4 regions of the Thalassospira sp. CH_XMU1448-2 genome follow, and region 4 is predicted to be linked to each of the others. Evidence: riboswitches for the same ligand, from Rfam matches in the RefSeq annotation. Region 4 holds a riboswitch; each other region holds the start of a gene.

What was found. A riboswitch is a leader RNA that binds a small molecule or an ion and turns the genes downstream of it on or off. The one in region 4 is predicted to bind cobalamin.
Region 1: it holds a riboswitch for cobalamin, as region 4 does, so the genes downstream of both, cobT (nicotinate-nucleotide--dimethylbenzimidazole phosphoribosyltransferase) here and WA318_RS10225 (DUF4198 domain-containing protein) in region 4, are expected to answer to the same signal.
Region 2: it holds a riboswitch for cobalamin, as region 4 does, so the genes downstream of both, WA318_RS14935 (ABC transporter substrate-binding protein) here and WA318_RS10225 (DUF4198 domain-containing protein) in region 4, are expected to answer to the same signal.
Region 3: it holds a riboswitch for cobalamin, as region 4 does, so the genes downstream of both, cobU (bifunctional adenosylcobinamide kinase/adenosylcobinamide-phosphate guanylyltransferase) here and WA318_RS10225 (DUF4198 domain-containing protein) in region 4, are expected to answer to the same signal.

Annotation. Positions count from the first base shown of each region.
Region 1 covers NZ_JAYMEA010000007.1:244,984-249,517, reverse strand. The annotation lists gene WA318_RS20275 (multiheme c-type cytochrome) at 1-449, opposite strand, end outside; gene WA318_RS20270 (hypothetical protein) at 446-982, opposite strand; gene WA318_RS20265 (imelysin family protein) at 1,052-2,107, opposite strand; cobalamin riboswitch at 2,430-2,563, shown strand; gene cobT (nicotinate-nucleotide--dimethylbenzimidazole phosphoribosyltransferase) at 2,652-3,725, shown strand; gene WA318_RS20255 (methyl-accepting chemotaxis protein) at 3,796-4,534, opposite strand, start outside.
Region 2 covers NZ_JAYMEA010000003.1:521,319-525,852, reverse strand. The annotation lists gene WA318_RS14945 (AraC family transcriptional regulator) at 1-230, shown strand, start outside; gene WA318_RS14940 (glucan biosynthesis protein) at 276-1,877, opposite strand; cobalamin riboswitch at 2,049-2,252, shown strand; gene WA318_RS14935 (ABC transporter substrate-binding protein) at 2,480-3,505, shown strand; gene WA318_RS14930 (FecCD family ABC transporter permease) at 3,546-4,534, shown strand, end outside.
Region 3 covers NZ_JAYMEA010000001.1:237,045-241,578, forward strand. The annotation lists gene cobN (cobaltochelatase subunit CobN) at 1-436, opposite strand, end outside; gene cobW (cobalamin biosynthesis protein CobW) at 530-1,570, opposite strand; gene cobU (bifunctional adenosylcobinamide kinase/adenosylcobinamide-phosphate guanylyltransferase) at 1,605-2,132, opposite strand; cobalamin riboswitch at 2,189-2,378, opposite strand; gene WA318_RS01095 (hypothetical protein) at 2,622-3,296, shown strand; gene WA318_RS01100 (histidine phosphatase family protein) at 3,411-4,022, opposite strand; gene cobS (adenosylcobinamide-GDP ribazoletransferase) at 4,083-4,534, opposite strand, start outside.
Region 4 covers NZ_JAYMEA010000002.1:623,153-627,686, reverse strand. The annotation lists gene cbiQ (cobalt ECF transporter T component CbiQ) at 1-553, opposite strand, end outside; gene WA318_RS10235 (cobalt ABC transporter permease) at 550-1,167, opposite strand; gene cbiM (cobalt transporter CbiM) at 1,160-1,834, opposite strand; gene WA318_RS10225 (DUF4198 domain-containing protein) at 1,853-2,650, opposite strand; cobalamin riboswitch at 2,818-3,010, opposite strand; gene WA318_RS10220 (DUF924 family protein) at 3,162-3,704, shown strand; gene WA318_RS10215 (glycosyl transferase family protein) at 3,772-4,534, opposite strand, start outside.

The DNA.
Region 1 (4,534 bases), on a different contig from region 4:
GATTTGAAGCGATTGGTACGTCCTGCCAGAACTTCACCCGGTGCATGACATCCTTCGCAAAACCGTGCACGTTCGATCCCGTCACGGTGCAAGTTTTCATTGGCCTCTACAGCGCGTTCGTAAACTGTGTCGCGACCGGCTATGGCATGCAGCGACGGGGCCCACTCATCAAATTCCTTTTGATGACAGGTGGCACAGGTTGCGGCGGACTGAATTTTTGACGGATCGACAAGACGACCGTTATCGGTTTGCAGTCGCGACGGCCAGAAAGGCCGTTCTGCACCATTTTCATCCGGTCCAAAGGGCAACTGATAGAACGGGATATTGACAAGGTCGATGCCCGGTTCCGGCGCGGGAGGGCGTAGAAGATAAAGGGAAACGACAATCAGGATGCCAATGATACAGCCAGATATCAAAAGCGGGAGATTGGCTTTGAGTTGTCTTTTCATTTTTCCCCCCGGTTTAAACGCGGGGTCGGGTTACGCCAGTGCCGCAACCCCAGATGAACAACCAGACCGATGATGGCAGTGAGGGCCCCCCATAAATGCACAAAAGTCAGGAGATAGGTTGTTTCGAACTGCCAGAACCAGATTTTCCCGGTCAGGTAGATTGCAGGGGGCACGACCATCAGCCATCCGGTTGCGATGATCAGAATGTATTTTGCAATCATTAACCAGCTCAGTCCGGTGAATATTTTGCGCTGACTTGTCGCAAGCCCCTGTTTGATATGGCTGGCGATCCAGACAAGAAACAGGACAGTAAAAATCAGCCCGACAAATAGATGAAACAGCAAAACAGTTTCACCAGCGTTCCAGTTATGTCCGGCGAAGAATTCCAGATAAAGTCCGGTGCCAAGCAGGAGGGCAAAAAGATATGTCAGAACCTGCATCCGAGAGTTCGCGCGGATCAGGCTCATTACACCTGCACGTGCAGGAACGTACTGGACAGTTGAAAGCGGGAAAGTTGTGTTTTTTGTCGTCATGGCTGTTCTTGCTGGTCGTCAAGCCGGGCGGACTTCAATGTCCGCCGGCTTGATTGATTGCGGGACAAATTAGCCGCGGATATTGACTTTGTTCTGGGCTGCGGCCTGCAGGATCATTGCGACAATCCGGTCGGCAATATCCTGGGCCTCGTTGCCCAGTGCATCGGCTTCTTCAATGCCGAATTTTTCACCGGATTTTTCGCGGGCATAGGTATCCTCAACCAGCGAAAGAAGTTCTTCGAAGCCTGATTTGATCCGGGTATCAAGATCGGGATTATCAGCGGAAACAACTGGCGAGATGGCGCTGAAATACATTTTTTTGCACCCGCCCATGATCCCCTGAACATCGGCAAGGCGGCTTTGCGCGACAAAGGCACCGACTTCTCCGGTGATGAACTGGGATTCCTTCCACTCACCGAAATAGTCGCCAACTGTTGGTGTCATTGTCACAACCGAGGTAAAGGCATCGTCACGGTTCGGCTTCCAGACCGACATGTCGCTATGCAATTTTTTGGCCCAGTGCGTCAGGGCCTGTGCCGCACCAAGTCCGAGATTGGCATCAAAAAGCATTTCTCCCGGTGCTTGTTTGCCATCGTCATTGAGGTCTGCGACCAGCTTGATATGGCTTTCCTCCATGCCCCAGAACAGGGGTTCCGTGATGCCGTGGAAAAGGTTTCCCGGCCGGGAAAGCACGGTTCCGTCAGGGAGCGTCAGATCGTATTGGGCGATATCCTCGCTTTCGGTTCCGGGATTGCCAGCATCAAGAATCAGGTCATATTTTGCGGTTTCAGGAATCCCGGCAACGATACCTTCAATGGTTTCATACTGGTTGGATGCTTCCAGCCAGAGTGTCCTGATATTTTGTATCTGCCCGGCCAGAACAGGGCCTTTGGCCTGCCAGGCAGCAGGATAGTTTCCATCATGTGATGCGATGATGTCGGCATAGGCAGACACTGCATTTTCAAGCAAGGTTGCCTGCGAGATCAGTCGTTCATTATGATCAAGAGTGAACTGTTTGACATTTTCAAGGCCCCTGATTTCCGCATCATCAGTTGCAAAGGCATTGCCCGAGATTGCAAGACACGATGCCAGTGCGGCGGTCAGAAGAACGGGTTTCTTGAACATATTCCTACCTTTCAGATCAAAAAATGGCGGTTGCGGTGAAACAGACGGGGTTGCGAATACGGCCCGCCTGTTTCGCCGAATAATCGGTGCGGGAATATTTGTGATAACAATTATCATTTGCGAAAAGAGGCGAACTTGATGCTGGTCAAGTCAAACCGGCCGGGCTTTTATCGCGCCAGGCGATTTGACGATGATCAAGTTCACGGGCTGGTGCAGGTGTCTTAATCCATCGGTTACCCGCATTGAGCGAAAGGTCACGGGGGTTGGATCAAGGTCCGTGGCCGTGGCCTTTTGCCTTTGGGGAATAGTGAGTTTTGCTAACGGAATGCGGTGAAAATCCGCAGCGGTCCCGCCGCTGTAACCGGTATGCTGCAAACAATGCCAGAGCGGCAGTCACTGAATGAGAAATCCATTCGGGAAGGCAGTTTGGAGCGTTCCGACCGGGAGCCAGAAGACGAGTAAAACACGTTTCAACAAGATTGTGTGCCGATGGAAAAGGTCATGGCAGAACTGCCGCAATCTTGCCTTTCCAGGAGAAGGTTGAATGTTGGAAACCCGTGCAAAGCACGAAAAGACAAATATTTCAGAGGGCATCCAGTCGCTTGATGATATCCGGGCGTTGCTCGGGTCATTGCCGATGGCCGATGAAGGGCCGGTGATCAAGGCACGGCAAAGGGACCTTGAACTGACAAAGCCGCGCGGCAGTCTGGGCAGACTTGAGGAAATTGTTTTCTGGTTGTGCCGATGGCAACAAAGTGACGTTCCGCAAATGGATTACCCGCAAGTTTGTGTCTTTGCAGGAAACCATGGAATTGTGCAGCATGATGTTTCTGCTTTTCCACCGTCCGTCACGGCATTGATGGTTGATAACTTTGCAAAGGGCGGGGCCGCGATCAATCAGTTCAGTACGGAACTTGGGGCCGAGGTGACAGTGCGAGCCCTTGATCTGGACTGTCCGACCCGTGATTTCACCGTTGAAGCAGCGATGAGCGAAGATGAATGCGTTGATGCTTTTCGTATCGGCATGGAGGCAGTGAACCCGGATGCCTCGTTCCTGTGTCCGGGGGAAATGGGGATCGGGAATACAACATCTGCTGCGGCAATTTGCCATATCATGTGGGATGGTACGCCGGGCGACTGGGTAGGATCGGGAACAGGTATCAACCGCGATCAGTACAAGCGGAAGATCAATATCGTGAAGCAGGCAAAAGCCTGCCACGATATGTCGGTGAAAGATGGTCTGGACGTTTTGCGCTGTGTCGGAGGCCGGGAAATCGTTGCGATGGCCGGGGCGATTATCGCCGCCCGGCTGTTAAACATTCCGGTTATGCTTGACGGGTTTATATGCAGTGCGGCAGCGGCCACACTGCATGAAACATCTTCCAAAAGCCTGATGCATTGCATGGTCGGGCATGGATCAGCGGAGCCGGGGCACAGGTTATTGCTGGACCGGATCAGAAAGCGTCCGTTGCTTGATCTTGACCTTCGTCTGGGCGAGGGCACCGGAGCCGTGCTTGCCGGGTTGATTGTCCGGGCTGCGGCACAGTGTCACAATAATATGGCAAGCTTCGGAGACATCGGGATCACTCGCGATACGCCATGTGAGAAGCAGGCTTAAAGGTATCAGGCCGACATCCTCTGGTCCGAAATATCGCCGGAGGATGTTGGCCTGAAAATATGTAAAGGCGTTACGCCGCGTCCGTTAAAGATGTGCTTGACCGGGCTGTTTGGGCCGCCCGGTCCTTTCGGATCATGTTGCGCAAGCGTTGCATGACATCAAGGTTGTTATGCTCCATGGCTTGCAAGGACTGAAGGGCAAGATCAAGTTGCCCCTGACGATAAAAGTTCACGGCTTTGCGGGCATTGTCGTGGACTTGGCGATGCGGGATTTCAAGCGCCTTGAAATCAACCATATCGGCAAAAAGACCGTGGCCACTGCCATCGTAATACCACTGCCCCAATCGGCAGTCGGTTTCCGGCGGAAAGTCTGCTTCGGTTGCATCCGATAACCCCATGAAAACCCGATAGACTGCAAGCTTGAGTTCAAGTTCTTCAAGGTTGGCTAGTTCTATTTCACTAAGAATGGCAGCCATCGACATTGCGGACTGTCCTTCGGTCGAAATATCAAGGATATGCTGGGTTCTTGTCAGAAGTGTATTGGCATCTGATTCCAGATCAGAAGCAGAGCCCGCATTGGTTTTCATGTCACGATCGGCACTATCGGCTTGTGACTGGATCTTACGAACCAGCTTGCCGATTTCCAAAGTTGCTTCGGTTGCGCGATTGGCCAATCCACGGACTTCGGTCGCGACAATCGCAAAGCCCTTTCCGGCTTCTCCGGCACGTGCGGCTTCGATGCTTGCATTGAATGCCAGGAGTTTGGTTTGACGCGACACATCATCAACCATCGAAAGAATAGAGCCGATT
Region 2 (4,534 bases), on a different contig from region 4:
CGATGAGCCCGCTGCAATATCAAAAGCGGCTCCGCCTGACGACAGCACGTCAGATCATGCTGGCAGAAATGAAGGATGCGGCAAGTGCCGCCTATGAGGTCGGCTATGAAAGCGCATCACAATTCAGTCGCGAATATGCCCGGATGTTCGGGGCTCCTCCGATGCGTGATGTCATGGCGATCCTTGGCCAAAACGGGGATGCCCGAACCGGTGAAACTGTCACCTATTGATCGGGCATCCATCCGGGTTGCGAGAACACGGGATGATTGACCTCATCAGCCCTGATGCTGGTTGCCGACGGCGGGCAGGTGCTGATACATCCAGGTTTCACTGAGCGGTCCATCACCGCGTTTGAGATACATGCGCAGATCAACCGGATCGGTGCCAGCGGCCTTAAGGTCAAAGGCTGCGCGCCAGATGCGGGTATCCATGATCGGTTCGATCTTGGTGCGGGTGATTTCACCGCGTGATGTCGACACCACGATTTCGGGGAACTCGCCATAGGCAAGGGTTCCAAGAATATCGCCCTCGAACTCGACGGAAAACTTGATTTCGTCTCTTGGGCGATTGGTGCCCGGTTCACCACCACGACCCATGCGGGTCGCTGTCGCACGCGCCAGTTCCGCAACCGGGAACGGGTTATGTGCCTGCCAGTGCAGGCGGTATTTGAACGCATAGGAATTACCTGCCCTGGCCGGGCCATTGGGCACCCAGAACGCCGCGATGTTGTCGTGAATCTCGTCATCCGTCGGGATTTCGATCAGCTGCACGGCACCATCATTCCAGTCACCTTTGGGTTCGACCCACAGGCTGGGGCGACGGTGATAGCGTACGCCATCGAGATAGTTCTTCACATCGCGGTCACGCTGCATCAGGCCAAAGCCGCGCGGATTATGATCGGCAAAGGCCGATGCGCGGATCGTTTCGGGATTGTTGAGCTGTCGCCAGATACGTTCACCGCTTCCTGTCCAAAGTTCAAGACCATCGCTGTCATGGACTTCCGGGCGCCAGTCAAAGCGGAATGATTTGTTCTGTTCGGAATACCAGAACATGCTGGTCAGCGGTGCGATGCCAAGGCGTTCGATATCGCGGCGAACAAACAGATGCTTTTCCACATCCATGGTCACGCCCTGACCACGATAGAGCAGGAATTTATACGCACCCGTGATACTTGGCCCATCCAGAAGGGCATAGATCGTCACCGGGTCTTCGGCATTTTTTGCAGGTTCGATAAAGAACTGCCGGAAGTCCGGAAACTCTTCGGGCACCGAAGTTGCCGTATTCACGGCAATCCCGCGCGCAGACAGGCCATATTGTCCTTCATCACCGATTGCCCGGAAATAGGATGCGCCAAGGAATGCTGCCCAGTCCTGGGTCTTCCAGTCATCACGCGACTGGTTTTCATGCAGGCGGAAACCGGCAAAGCCGCTGTTTGGCGGTAACTGGCGGGCAATGCTGTCTTCGGGCATGTCAAAGTAATCGGGCTTATAGATAACTTCGCGTGCTGCACCGTTTTCCAAAAGATACATATGGACCGGTTTGGCGAAATACATGCCCAGATGGAAAAAGGTCACCGGATAGGTGCCCGACCCGTCGGAAAACGGCGAATGATCGCGTTTGTAGTGAAGCTTGCCATGGGTGTCATAGTCAATCCGCCCGACAATTTCCGGGTTCGGAGCCACGGGGGGCTCATATGCGGCCTGCGCCATGGATTTGGTGCGCGCAATCAGATCGGCAAACTCGAACGGTTGGGGATTGCCAAGATCAAGCCCCGGAACTTCTGCCAATGCCGTTTGATAGATCGACAGCCCCGGCAGGATCAGCCCGGCTGCCGCGATGGATTTCAAAAAGCGTCTGCGTTCCACAGAAGTCGTCATTTGCATCATGTTCCAATGGTTTCACGTGTCGGGCAAGGATACCGGACAGTGTGGAGGTAATCGGGATGAAACATGGCAAATTCAAGGTCGTGTCGACTGCTTTTTATGCATGGACCCTTGCATAAATGCCACTGGTGATTGGCCAATTTCCTTGACCGGCATTTTGGTTTAATCTAACCGTCAGATGTCGGTATCCGGATATCGGATAAAGGGAATTCGACGTGACCTGTCAAACAGGTCATTAACCGAAGCTGCCCCCGCAACTGTAGGCGGTGAGTGTTTTTCTGACCAATGCCACTGGGAACCAACCCGGGAAGGCCAGGAAAAGCATGATGACCCGCGAGCCAGGAGACCTGCCGACATGAATGCGACGGACCGGGCGGGGTGCCCCGGAGAATGTCGGCTTATGTCCCGGTCTTCGGGAGCTCGCCAAGGTTTGACCTGAGCTCTGACCCCGACATCTTCCGCCATTTCCCGACACTTTTGCCAGTCCCTTGACAGTAGAAACGTGATCGTTATGTTATAACATAACATTTGTGGTGTGCTGTGTTTGGAGCAGGGAAACCTGATCCTGGCCAGTGCATCGGTGAAAGGAAGTCGAAGTGATCAATCACTATAAACGTGCGCTGGCGGTCGGGGTGTTTGCCGCTGGTTCTATGGCATCTGCCGCAAGTGTATCTGCAACCGAATATCCGCTTCAGATCCGCAATTGCGGGACCGTACTTCAGTTTGATTCTGCACCGGACCGCGTCGTGTCCCTTGGGCAAAGCACAACAGAAATCCTTTATTCACTCGGACTTGCCGACAAGGTCAAAGGGACCGGTGTCTGGTTTGGCCCGGTTATGGATGAATTCAAGGATGTGAACGCAACCGTTCCGCGTCTGGCTGATAATGATCCGGGATTTGAAACCGTGGTTGCGCAAAAGCCGCAACTGGTTGCCACCCAGTATCAATGGCATGTCGGTCCCAAGGGGATTGTCGGAACCACCGAGCAGTTCAACGAACTTTCCATTCCGGTTTATACCGCACCGGCCGATTGCGTCGGCAAGGACAATACGGGTGGCGGCGACGGTGTCCGCCATGACGATTTTACCATGAACCTGATTTATCAGGAGATCACCGATCTTGCGCAGATCTTTGATGTCGAGGATCGCGGCGAAGCCCTGATTGCCAAACTACAGGCCCGCGAAGCCCGGTCGCTGGAACAGGTGAAGGCAAGCGGACATGATAATGTATCTGCCGTTTTCTGGTTTTCGAGTGCCGAGATCAAAAGCGATCCCTATGTGGCTGGTAAAAATGGCGCAGCGGGTTATATCGCAGGCAAACTTGGGGTCACCAACATCATCGATAGTCCGGAAGAATGGCCGACCGTTGGATGGGAAACCATTGCACGTGCCAATCCCGATATCATCGTGATCGGCAAGATGGGGCGTCGCCGTTTCCCGGCAGATGACTGGCAGGTCAAAATGGACTTCCTGAAAACCGACCCTGTCACAAGCCAGATGAAGGCGGTGAAAAACGGCAATATCGTTGTGATGGATGCCCAGTCGATGGATCCGACAATCCGCCTGATCGAGGGGATTGAAACACTGGCCGAGGCCGTCGAACGACTAAGTGCTTCGAACTGATCGCATAAGGCAAAGGCGTTCGATATGCCCGGAGAATTCAATGTTTGAAAAAACGCCAGTTCATCCGCCTGCACAAAGACGGGCGGGACGGGCATATCTTGTGCGAACCGGTGCGGTTTTTTTCGCACTGGTCTTGCTGATCGGTGTGATTGCGATTGCCGCAGCCAAGGGGGAAACGGAAATCCCCCTTGGCACGGTTCTTCACACCATTGCCAATCACATCTGGAATGCCGGTTTCGACGTTGATCCGATTGATGGGGGGATCATCTGGAATTACCGCATATCAAGGGCGCTTGTGGCCGCCGCTTGTGGTGCATCGCTGGCGTTGTCAGGTGCGGTTTTGCAGGCGCTGTTGCGCAACAGTCTGGCCGATCCCTATTTGCTGGGTATTTCGGCAGGTGCATCGACCGGTGCGGTCAGTGTTGCGATCCTTGGTTTTGGTGCGGGGATGGTATCCCTGTCCCTTGGGGCCTTTGTCGGTGCACTGGTGGCATTCGGATTTGTTGCGCTTTTGGCTATTCCGGCGGGACGGAGTGCCGGGGCAATTATTCTGGCCGGTGTTGCCGGATCACAACTTTTTAACGCGCTGACATCATTCATCGTCACCAAGGCCGCGACCGCAGACGAGGCACGCGGCATAATGTTCTGGTTGCTTGGCAACCTCAGCGGGGTGCGCTGGCCCGATGTTTATCTTGCGCTTCCGGTCGCGGTGATCGGATTGCTGGTGTGTCTTTGGTATGCGCGTGCGCTTGATGCTTTTACCTTTGGTGTCGAGTCAGCCGCATCGCTTGGTGTGCCGGTTCGCCGGGTTTACGTGGTCCTGATTGCCGTTGCGGCATCCATGACCGCCGTGATGGTCAGTATCGTCGGTTCCATCGGGTTTGTTGGCTTGGTCATCCCGCATGCTGCGCGCTTTTTTGTCGGAACGCGCCACGGGCTGTTGTTGCCGGTATCCGCCCTGATCGGGGCGATGTTCCTGGTGGCGGCTGATATCGTGTCGCGCATCATTCTTGATGGTCAGGTATTGCC
Region 3 (4,534 bases), on a different contig from region 4:
GATAGCGCCAGATATGCTGATATTCACTGCCTCTGAGCGTCGAAAGCGAAAGCAGTTCGGCATCGGGTTGATCATCACCCGGCAGCAAAACCAATGGAATGTCCCTGGCGCGCGCCATGGCAACCAGTTGCTCGACGCCATATTCCCAGTAACCGCGCCCGCCCAGAATGCGCACAATGATGAATTTGGCATCGCTTAATACATCATCGACATACAGATCGACCGACATATTGTGGCCAAGCTGCAAAAGGCTGGCCAGACGCAAGGATGGAACGTCATCACCAAAGGCATCGATCAAGCGCGCCTGCGCCCCGGCAAGACAGGCAAGCTCGGACTCGGCAGCAGACAGGATCACGACATCCCCTGGTTCCTGACCAAGGTCCACCGCCTCGCTGCCATCGGTAACCATTCCGGGCTGAGCTGCCAAAAGATGCATTTGAAATTCCGTCTTTTACGTCGTCAAAGGCACCGATACCGGATGCAAAACACCCGGTATCGGTCAGATTGATCTGTCTTTGGAAAGACGGCCTCAGGCCGCCTTGATCGCGGTCTCGATGGCGGCGCGATCCAGTCCATGCAGACCGATCACCACCAGCTCGGAGCGGCGGTTTTCCGTTTCTGCCCACGGGCGATCAAAGTAACGCTGGAAACGTTCGCCAACACCCTGAACCACATGGCGCATCGGCTTGCCGGGGATATCAAGGAAACCCTTGATGCGCAGAACATCAAACTGGCGGACAACATCGACCAGGCGCTTTTCCAGGGCAGCCGGATCATTGACCGCATCAAGCGACACCACAAAGCTTTCAAAGTCATCGTGATCATGCTCATGACCATCGTCGTGATGGCTTGGGCGGCTATCAAGGTCATCTTCGGCAGCGGCACCAAGCCCCAGCAGAATGGCGTTTTCAACGCGAGAATGTTCGGTTGCGATGATCTTGACCGACGGTCTTTTCAGCTCTGCCCGAATGTCGGCTTCGACCTTGGCGCGTTCTTCGTCGGTCAGAAGATCGGTTTTGTTCAAAACCACCATATCCGCGCAATGAAGCTGTTCTTCAAACAGTTCTTCAAGCGGGCTTTCATGGTCAAGATTTTCATCAGCCTCGCGCTGTGCCTGAACCGCATGATGGTCATGGGCAAACAGACCGTCGCGCAGGGCCGCGCCATCAAGAACCGCAACCACCCCGTCCACGGTCACACGCGACCGGACTTCCGGCCAGTTAAACGCCTTGACCAGCGGTTTCGGCAAAGCCAGACCAGATGTTTCAATCACGATGTGATCAGGCGGTGTTTCGCGATCAATCAGCCCGCGAATGGTCGGCAGGAAATCATCTGCGACCGTGCAGCAGATGCACCCGTTTGCCAGTTCAACGACATCATCCTCGGCACAACCTTCGATGCCGCAGCCATTGATGATGCCACGATCAACACCAAGATCGCCAAATTCATTGATGATCAGGGCGATACGTTTGCCATTGGCATTTTCCAGCATGTTGCGGATCATGGTTGTCTTGCCCGCACCCAGAAAACCGGTGATAACCGTTGCCGGGATTTTTCCCAATTGCGCCATCTTATAAATCCTTAAAAATCAATATATTAACTTGTTATTTGACCTGCATCGGGATGCCTGCGACCACCAGTGTCACCCGATCAACCAGTTCAGCGATGCGTTGATGCAGCCGTCCGGCATGGTCACGAAAGGTCCGCGCCATTGCATTTTCCGGAACAATGCCGAAACCGACTTCGTTTGATACCAGCAAAACCGGAATCTTCAATGTCGGGATCAGTTCGCAAAGCTGATCAAATTCCGCATCAATGTCACGATCTTCAAGCATCAGATTGGTCAGCCACAAGGTCAGGCAATCAACCAGAACCGGCTTTGCGCCCGTTCGGTTGCAGGTTGCAAGCGTGCCACAAAGATCAAGGGGTTCCTCAATCGTTTGCCAAAGATCGCCGCGCGACTGTTTGTGAAGGTCGATGCGGTTGGCCATTTCATCATCCCATGCCCGACCCGTCGCGACATAAATCCCGCCACCGGCATGATTGATGATGTTTTCGGCAAACCGACTTTTACCCGATCGTGCACCGCCAAGGATCAGGTGCATCCCGCCAAGCGGGTCATTTTGGGTCATTGTCTGTTCCTCGCCATGGCCTCCCACCGAGGCCCGATTGCGTCGCCACCGGTTCTTGACTGGTGACACCTTCGGCTGGTTTCCTGGCTGCGGGCATGAAAGCAATCCGCCTTCCCGGTTTCCCGGTGGCTGATGAACGACCTTGCGTCCATCTGGATCACCCAACCCGATACAGTTGCGGGGGCAGCATCGGCATCGCACCGATTTCCCATCACCGAACGGTGCGCCGAACCTAACAGGTTTGGTTCCGAACCCAAAGGGCATTCTCCAATTGGCGAAGCACCCTAATCGAAAGGTCAGTATTTGTAAGAATTGTCTTCTTGAGGGGAGCCCTCCTTTAAGAGAACATAATATTATCACGCTGGAATTAGAGTGAGACAAAATCACCTTCCAGTGGGATCGCCGGGACAAAAACCATCATAACCCGGTGTGCCACAGAAAAAATGTGGCAACTGAATCTTGGGGTTAACTGGAATTTTTCATAATCAGATGGCAGTTTCTGCACAACTATCGAAAATCCGAAAACCGAACACGCCAAGCTGGGTTACATCGTCCCGAAAGGATATGTGGCTTGGCTTGCTTGAACGTTTGAACTCTGAAAATCGCGCGTTTCAGACCTTCTTGCACGAATATGCGACGGATTCAGAGATCACGCTTTCGCGACGTGATGTTCGCAACATCTTTGCGCTTGATGCCTCCAAGGGCGTGATTGGAACCATTATCTGGTCCCATTCCCGAGGCATCCGTGTGAATGCATTGTCGCTGCTTGTCCGCGACCTTCCGACATTGATTACCCTGATGTCGATTTCCGATTTCGGCGAAGAGGAACTGAACGAATTGCTGGCCCAGCCGGGCATTTCGGTTCCGACCGCAAGCAAGATGCTCTCGGCCTGCGGCAAGACCTATTGCGGCATGCCAGCAGCCATTATCGACGACAATGTTATTCAGGTGATTGAAAATACGGCATTGTCCGAAGATTTTCCGAATGTTGCCAATTTGCGCAACAAGTCGCGCAGCCGTCCGATGCCCTATTATGAGGCCTATCTTCAGGACGTGACCGCGATCTGCGAAAAGTATGACATTTCGGCAGATCTACTCGATCGATATCTGGCCGAACAGGCTTTTGACGATCTTTCCCCAAAAGCAGAACTACAATCGGCCTGAACGCGACCATCCGGAAATCGATCCGGCCAGAACCAGAAACGGCATCATCTCAAACGGGATAGATGCCATTTCTGGTTCTGCAGGGCCGAGATGGTGACACCGCAGTTTCCGGTTTTAGTAAGTTTGATTAACACCGGTGATCCGCCAGCCGGGCTGATCAACCCCGTCAATATATTCAAGCTTGGTCAGGCTCAGCGTATCAATATGAAATGACAGGGCCGCCTCAAGCGACAAGCCAAGGGCATTGGCCATGATCGCCCGGATCGTTCCGCCATGAATGACCGCAACGATATCGCGCCCGGCCCAGTATCGGTTCAAACGATTGAAAATCGGACCAACCCGGTCGACCACATCGGCGAAGCTTTCGCCATTGGGTGGTTGCTGACGGGCGAAATCGGTCCAGAACTGCGTGGTTTCACCTTTGGGAAGATCATTCCAGTGCTGCAGTTCCCACGCGCCGAAATGCTGTTCGGAAAAGCCGCTTTCGCGCGTTGGCACAACGTCTTCGTCAATAACTTCCTGAAGCTTGAGCGCGGTATCAAGAGTCCGGGAAAGATGACTTGTGACCCAGACCGCATCGCGCGGTAAATGGCGGGCGACTGCACGTAATTTCTTTTCATCAGACAAATCAGCGGGCATGTCGCTGCGGCCGTAAACCAGACGTTCCGGGTTCTCGACCGGGGCATGTCGCACCAGCCACCAGCGCGTTGTTTCAGCTTTGATCATATATTCCTCAGACCAATCGGGCTTTGGCGATGAAGGATCGCAAACGCTGTCATCTTACCATCATGCCATGGTCATCGCTGCGATAAATCCGATACCGGCAAACAGCTCTGCACAGATTTGCGTTGCACCCAAAACGTCGCCTGTTTGCCCGCCAATCTGCCATTTGGCAACCAGCCGGACCAGACAAATGGCAAGGGCAACGCCGCAACTAACCGCAAGCGTTGCAACAATGCCGGAAAGGACGAGAACAATCGCAGCCGCAATCGCAAATCCGATCAGGATCGGCAGCCCGTCGGGCCGTCCGGCCCCCTTGCCCAGACCATTATCGCGCGCCGGGGGCAGGATACGCATCATAACCGGTATGGCGGCACGTGAAATTACCGCGACAACCAGGAAAATAACCGCCCCCTGGCCCATATCCGCAGCCGCCATAATCAGGGTCAGACGCAATGCCAGACCAAGTATCAAGGCAACCACGCCATAAGTACCAACCGTACTGTCGCGCATGATTT
Region 4 (4,534 bases):
ACCCGCGCAGCTTCATCGCCATCCGCAGACGGTGATACTCGTCATGCAGTACCGAAATGTAACGCACCGTGAACATCATCAGATGCACCAGTGCCGCCGGGCACCTTAACCGGTACAAGGTATGCCCCAAGGTTACAGGCGTCAGCCCCGAAAGCAGGCTAAGCATCATAAGAACAACCGCGTTTGCCCGGATCCCGATCAGGACAGCATGTAAAAGGCCTTCCTTACTGGCGTCCGCACCCAGCATCGAAAATATCGGTGTTCCAAGTGTAGTAAACGGCAACATGACCAACATGACAATAATGAAGCCGTCCATTGCCGCCATACGCTTCAAGGTGAGTCGAAGTGGCAGATCGGTCAGCAACATTGTGGCAATGGCGATGACAAAGGCACCAATGGCGAATTCGATCTGTTGCAAGGACACCACCATCACAGCAAACAGACAAGCCGCCACAACACGCACGCGTGGATCAAACGATCCAACAAAGGATGGTGGTTTAACCCCGCCTCCTTGCGCGCTTAACGGCTGGTCATGCCCGAATAAATGACTCATGGCTTTGACGCTTCGGCTTTCAACCGTCTGGCAGCAATGTAATATGCGATCCCGAAGAACCCGAATATATAGCCAATACCCCCAAGAACCGACTGGAGATCATTCTTCTCCTTATAGGCGGTAATTTCGCGCCGAAGGGGCCGAAGTTCATCACGAACAATGGCGGCTATGGCTTCTTCCTGTTCTCGGCTTATCGCGACATTCCCGGAACGGCTTGAACCATCCGGGCCAGCTTGTTTTATGCTGGTTTTTTCATTTGCTCGCGATTGCGCTTCGCCCGTCAGCCCTGCCTGGTCGGACAAATCAGAAATGGCAAAGCCTGCCTCGGCGATGTGCCCGGCGCCCAGATCCGCCCGAAAGACCAGATCGACCTTCTCACTTGGCGTATAGATAAAAAATCCGTCCCCATCGGTCATGATCTGATCAATCTTGTTCCCCTGATTGTCAAACACCTCAACCACCGTATCGGCAGCCATATCTCCGTTGGAAAACCCGATTTCCCCTTCGACATTCGAACCACTTGGAAAGACAGACGCGATCACCTTATGCGCCTGAGCCCCATGCGCGCCGAACACAACCCCGGCTATAATGATCCCTGTGGCCAGCTTAGCCATTGTTGGCCTCATTTGCCTGTTCAGCAAGGATGATCGAGCTTTGCACCGCATATTCATTGGCCTGATCACCCGCCATCAGCAAGGCCGGTTTGACTTTCATGATCAGATACACGGCAGCGGCAGAAACAAAGCCTTCAACAGCCATGATCGGAATATGGGCAAAGAACACGAGTTTTGCGGCCGGAATGAACGAATCCCCGCTCAGCGTCAGGGAAATCGCCACAAACAACGTTGTCAACGAGATAGAAAGTGCCCCGGCAATGCCGCCCCAAACAGCAGCAGCCGTCGGGTTGCTGCGCGCAACGACACCACGGAACATGAATCCGGCAATCACAGCCGGGAAGGCAATATTGACCGTATTGACCCCAAGAACCGTAAGACCGCCAAATCCGAAGAAAATCGCCTGTAACAACAGCCCGACAAAAAGTGCGGGAAATGCCGTCCAACCAAGAACAAGACCGGCAAGGCCGCTCATGATCAGATGAACACTTGAGGGGCCCACCGGGACGTGAATAAGCGAGGCCACAAAAAACGTTGCCGACAGCACACCGGTTGCCGGAATTTTATCGATCGGCAGCTTGCGCAACCCAAGACCAAGCCCGGCAACCGCAAGAACCCCGCCCCCAATCAGAACTTCAGGAGCCAGTGCCCCGTCCACAATATGCATCTGTTTTTGTCCCCACGCCTATTTCACATCATAGGCACGAACCCACAGGACTGCATCCTGAGAAAGCTCTTTACCGTCGAATTCTTTATCAGGGCCACTGCCAAGTGCCGCAAACCCCCAAAACCCGGCTTTGGGAATACCGAAGGTGAAATAGCCGTTTTCATCAGTAAGCGCCACAATAGCCCCACCGGGCATTGGTTTTGCAGTTGGCTCCTTCGGTCGGCCATTTGCCATATCCGGTTCGGCAGCCATGTATTCAACTTCCACCTCGACACCGGAAACCGGCTGCCCGTCACTCAGAACACGACCACTAAAAGTCGACCCGGCGACGATGTTGGTCGGTCTGTTTAGCGGCAAAATTTCCGTTTTCAGCCCTTGTGCTTCCATCCAGTCCGTCGGAATTTCATTCCGGTTCACATAGGATTTTGTAATCTGCTGGATATAGATATCTTCGCTTTGTTCGTAATATGGCGCAGGCACAACCACCATGACGTAATCGCCACTGCGTTTGAGTGTCAGCGTGCCATCAAATGCCGCCGCCGAGTTCTCAGACCCGGTAAACGTCGTCGGAGAAAGCGTTGATTCCAAATCGATCTTTTCACCACGATGAATGACGAAGAACTCAATCGGATTGGCCATATCCATGACATGTCCGTTTTCAAACGGATGCCAGAAGATCAGCTTTACCGGAACATCACCAGCAACGACCTGATTGACTTCCGGAGTATATACCAACTGGAAATGGGCCTGTGCGGCCAATGGCATCAATATAAAACAGGCGCTTGCAACAGCGCACCTGCCAACGGTCTTAAACATATAATCGTCTCTTCCACGAACGATGCATACCGGGCAACTGCCCGACACGCAGTGTTAGGATAAAGAACGATAGGATGGCTGGAAGCAAGATACCGGTTAAACAAGACCGCATTTTCCCTGCAACCTGACGCTCACCCCGGCGTCCAACAGTTCAGCACCAGACAAGCCGTGTCTGGCAGTCAAAGGCAGGTCTCCTGGCTCACGGTTTTAAAAGCATTACGCCTTCCCGGTTCTCACCAGTGGCATGTGTAATGCTCGGACCGCTTACAGTTGCGGGGGCAGCCGTGGCATTGTCGTAACGCACCACGTTCCCTTTTAAGCCAATCCCGAAGGATCAGCACCCAAGACACAGGCATAATCCATGTCGGGATCATAACTGTCAACTCTTTGCCAAACCATTGGCCCACTATCTTTCGGATAGCATAACTTGACCGGTTGTTTGCCGCTGGCAAAAATTGCTTAACACACCGTATAACCATACGAAATGCATTCTGTTTAAGGGCTAAACGACATGAAACCTGAAACTGTTCTGGACTTCTGGTTCAAGGAACTTGATCAAAAACAGTGGTTTATCAAGGATACCTCACTTGACGCCCACATTTCCGAACGGTTTTCGGACTTCCACACTGCGGCGCATGCAGGTGAACTCTATTCCTGGCGCGCGACTGCAAATGGCCGTCTGGCTGAGATCATTGTTCTTGACCAGTTTTCGCGAAACATGTTCCGCGACCAGCCGCAATCTTTTGCATCGGATACCGTGGCCCTGATACTGGCACAGGAAGCCGTGGCAAATGGAACGGACAAGAAACTGTCCAACGCGCAAGAGCGTGCATTTCTTTACATGCCCTATATGCATTCGGAATCTGAACTGATCCACGAAATCGCACTGGAACTGTTTGCCCAACCGGGTCTTGAGCATAACTACGAGTTCGAGATCAAACACAAAAGGATCATTGACCGTTTTGGCCGTTACCCGCATCGCAACGAGATTCTCGGGCGTGTATCCACCCCCGAAGAGCTGGCATTCCTCAAAGAACCGAATTCTTCGTTCTAAAATGCAAAAAGGGACGGCAACCCGTCCCTTTTCTTTTGATCAGATGTGATGAGCTAGCAGTCAGCTATTAGCCGACATTGCGATCGCGTTTGTCCCACCATTCCTGAACCAACCTTTCGGCTTCGTCGATATAATCTGCCTTGCCTGCCAGGAATGCCGCCATTGCAGCACTCCCTTTGATCCGTGCTTCGGCACCAGAATCTTCGACATCTCCGCGCCAGACTGAAAGGAAATGTTTCAGGGTTACCGGACTTTGCTCGTCGAGCTCTTTTTCCGTTTTGGACAGCATCGCAGGCCATCTGACGTCGCAAAGCTCACCGTTATCTAGCATGCGCAGGTCGACATGCTTGAAAGGCGTACGTTCTGCCTCACCGCCACCGCCCTTGATCACGCCGATCCGTGGAAGTTCAAGCAACTTCCCGGTTTCACGATGCACATCAAGAAAGGCCGGATGAAATACACCTAGGAAAGCCGCACGCGCCTGTAACGGATTAAGCAACCGCAGTAATGTATTGACCGGGCTTCGCAAACCCAGCAACGACCGCAAGCCGATCAGTTCCTGCAATTTCGGGTGCATGTGCCGCAATGGCAGATATGCGAACCCTTGGGCAGCAATATCTGATCTTGCTTCTTCTGCGGACATCGCGATTGGCAGTTTCAAGGCCTTGATCGCAGCTTCGGTGCCAACACCATTGACCAGATGGGAATTATATCCATGCATCAGGACCGGCACACCATTCTGCGACAACAAATGTGCCGAAAGTACAAACCAGGGCAAGCCGCGTGTACGCCCCGCCGCATAAGACGGCCAATCGAGCATCGGTCGCCCT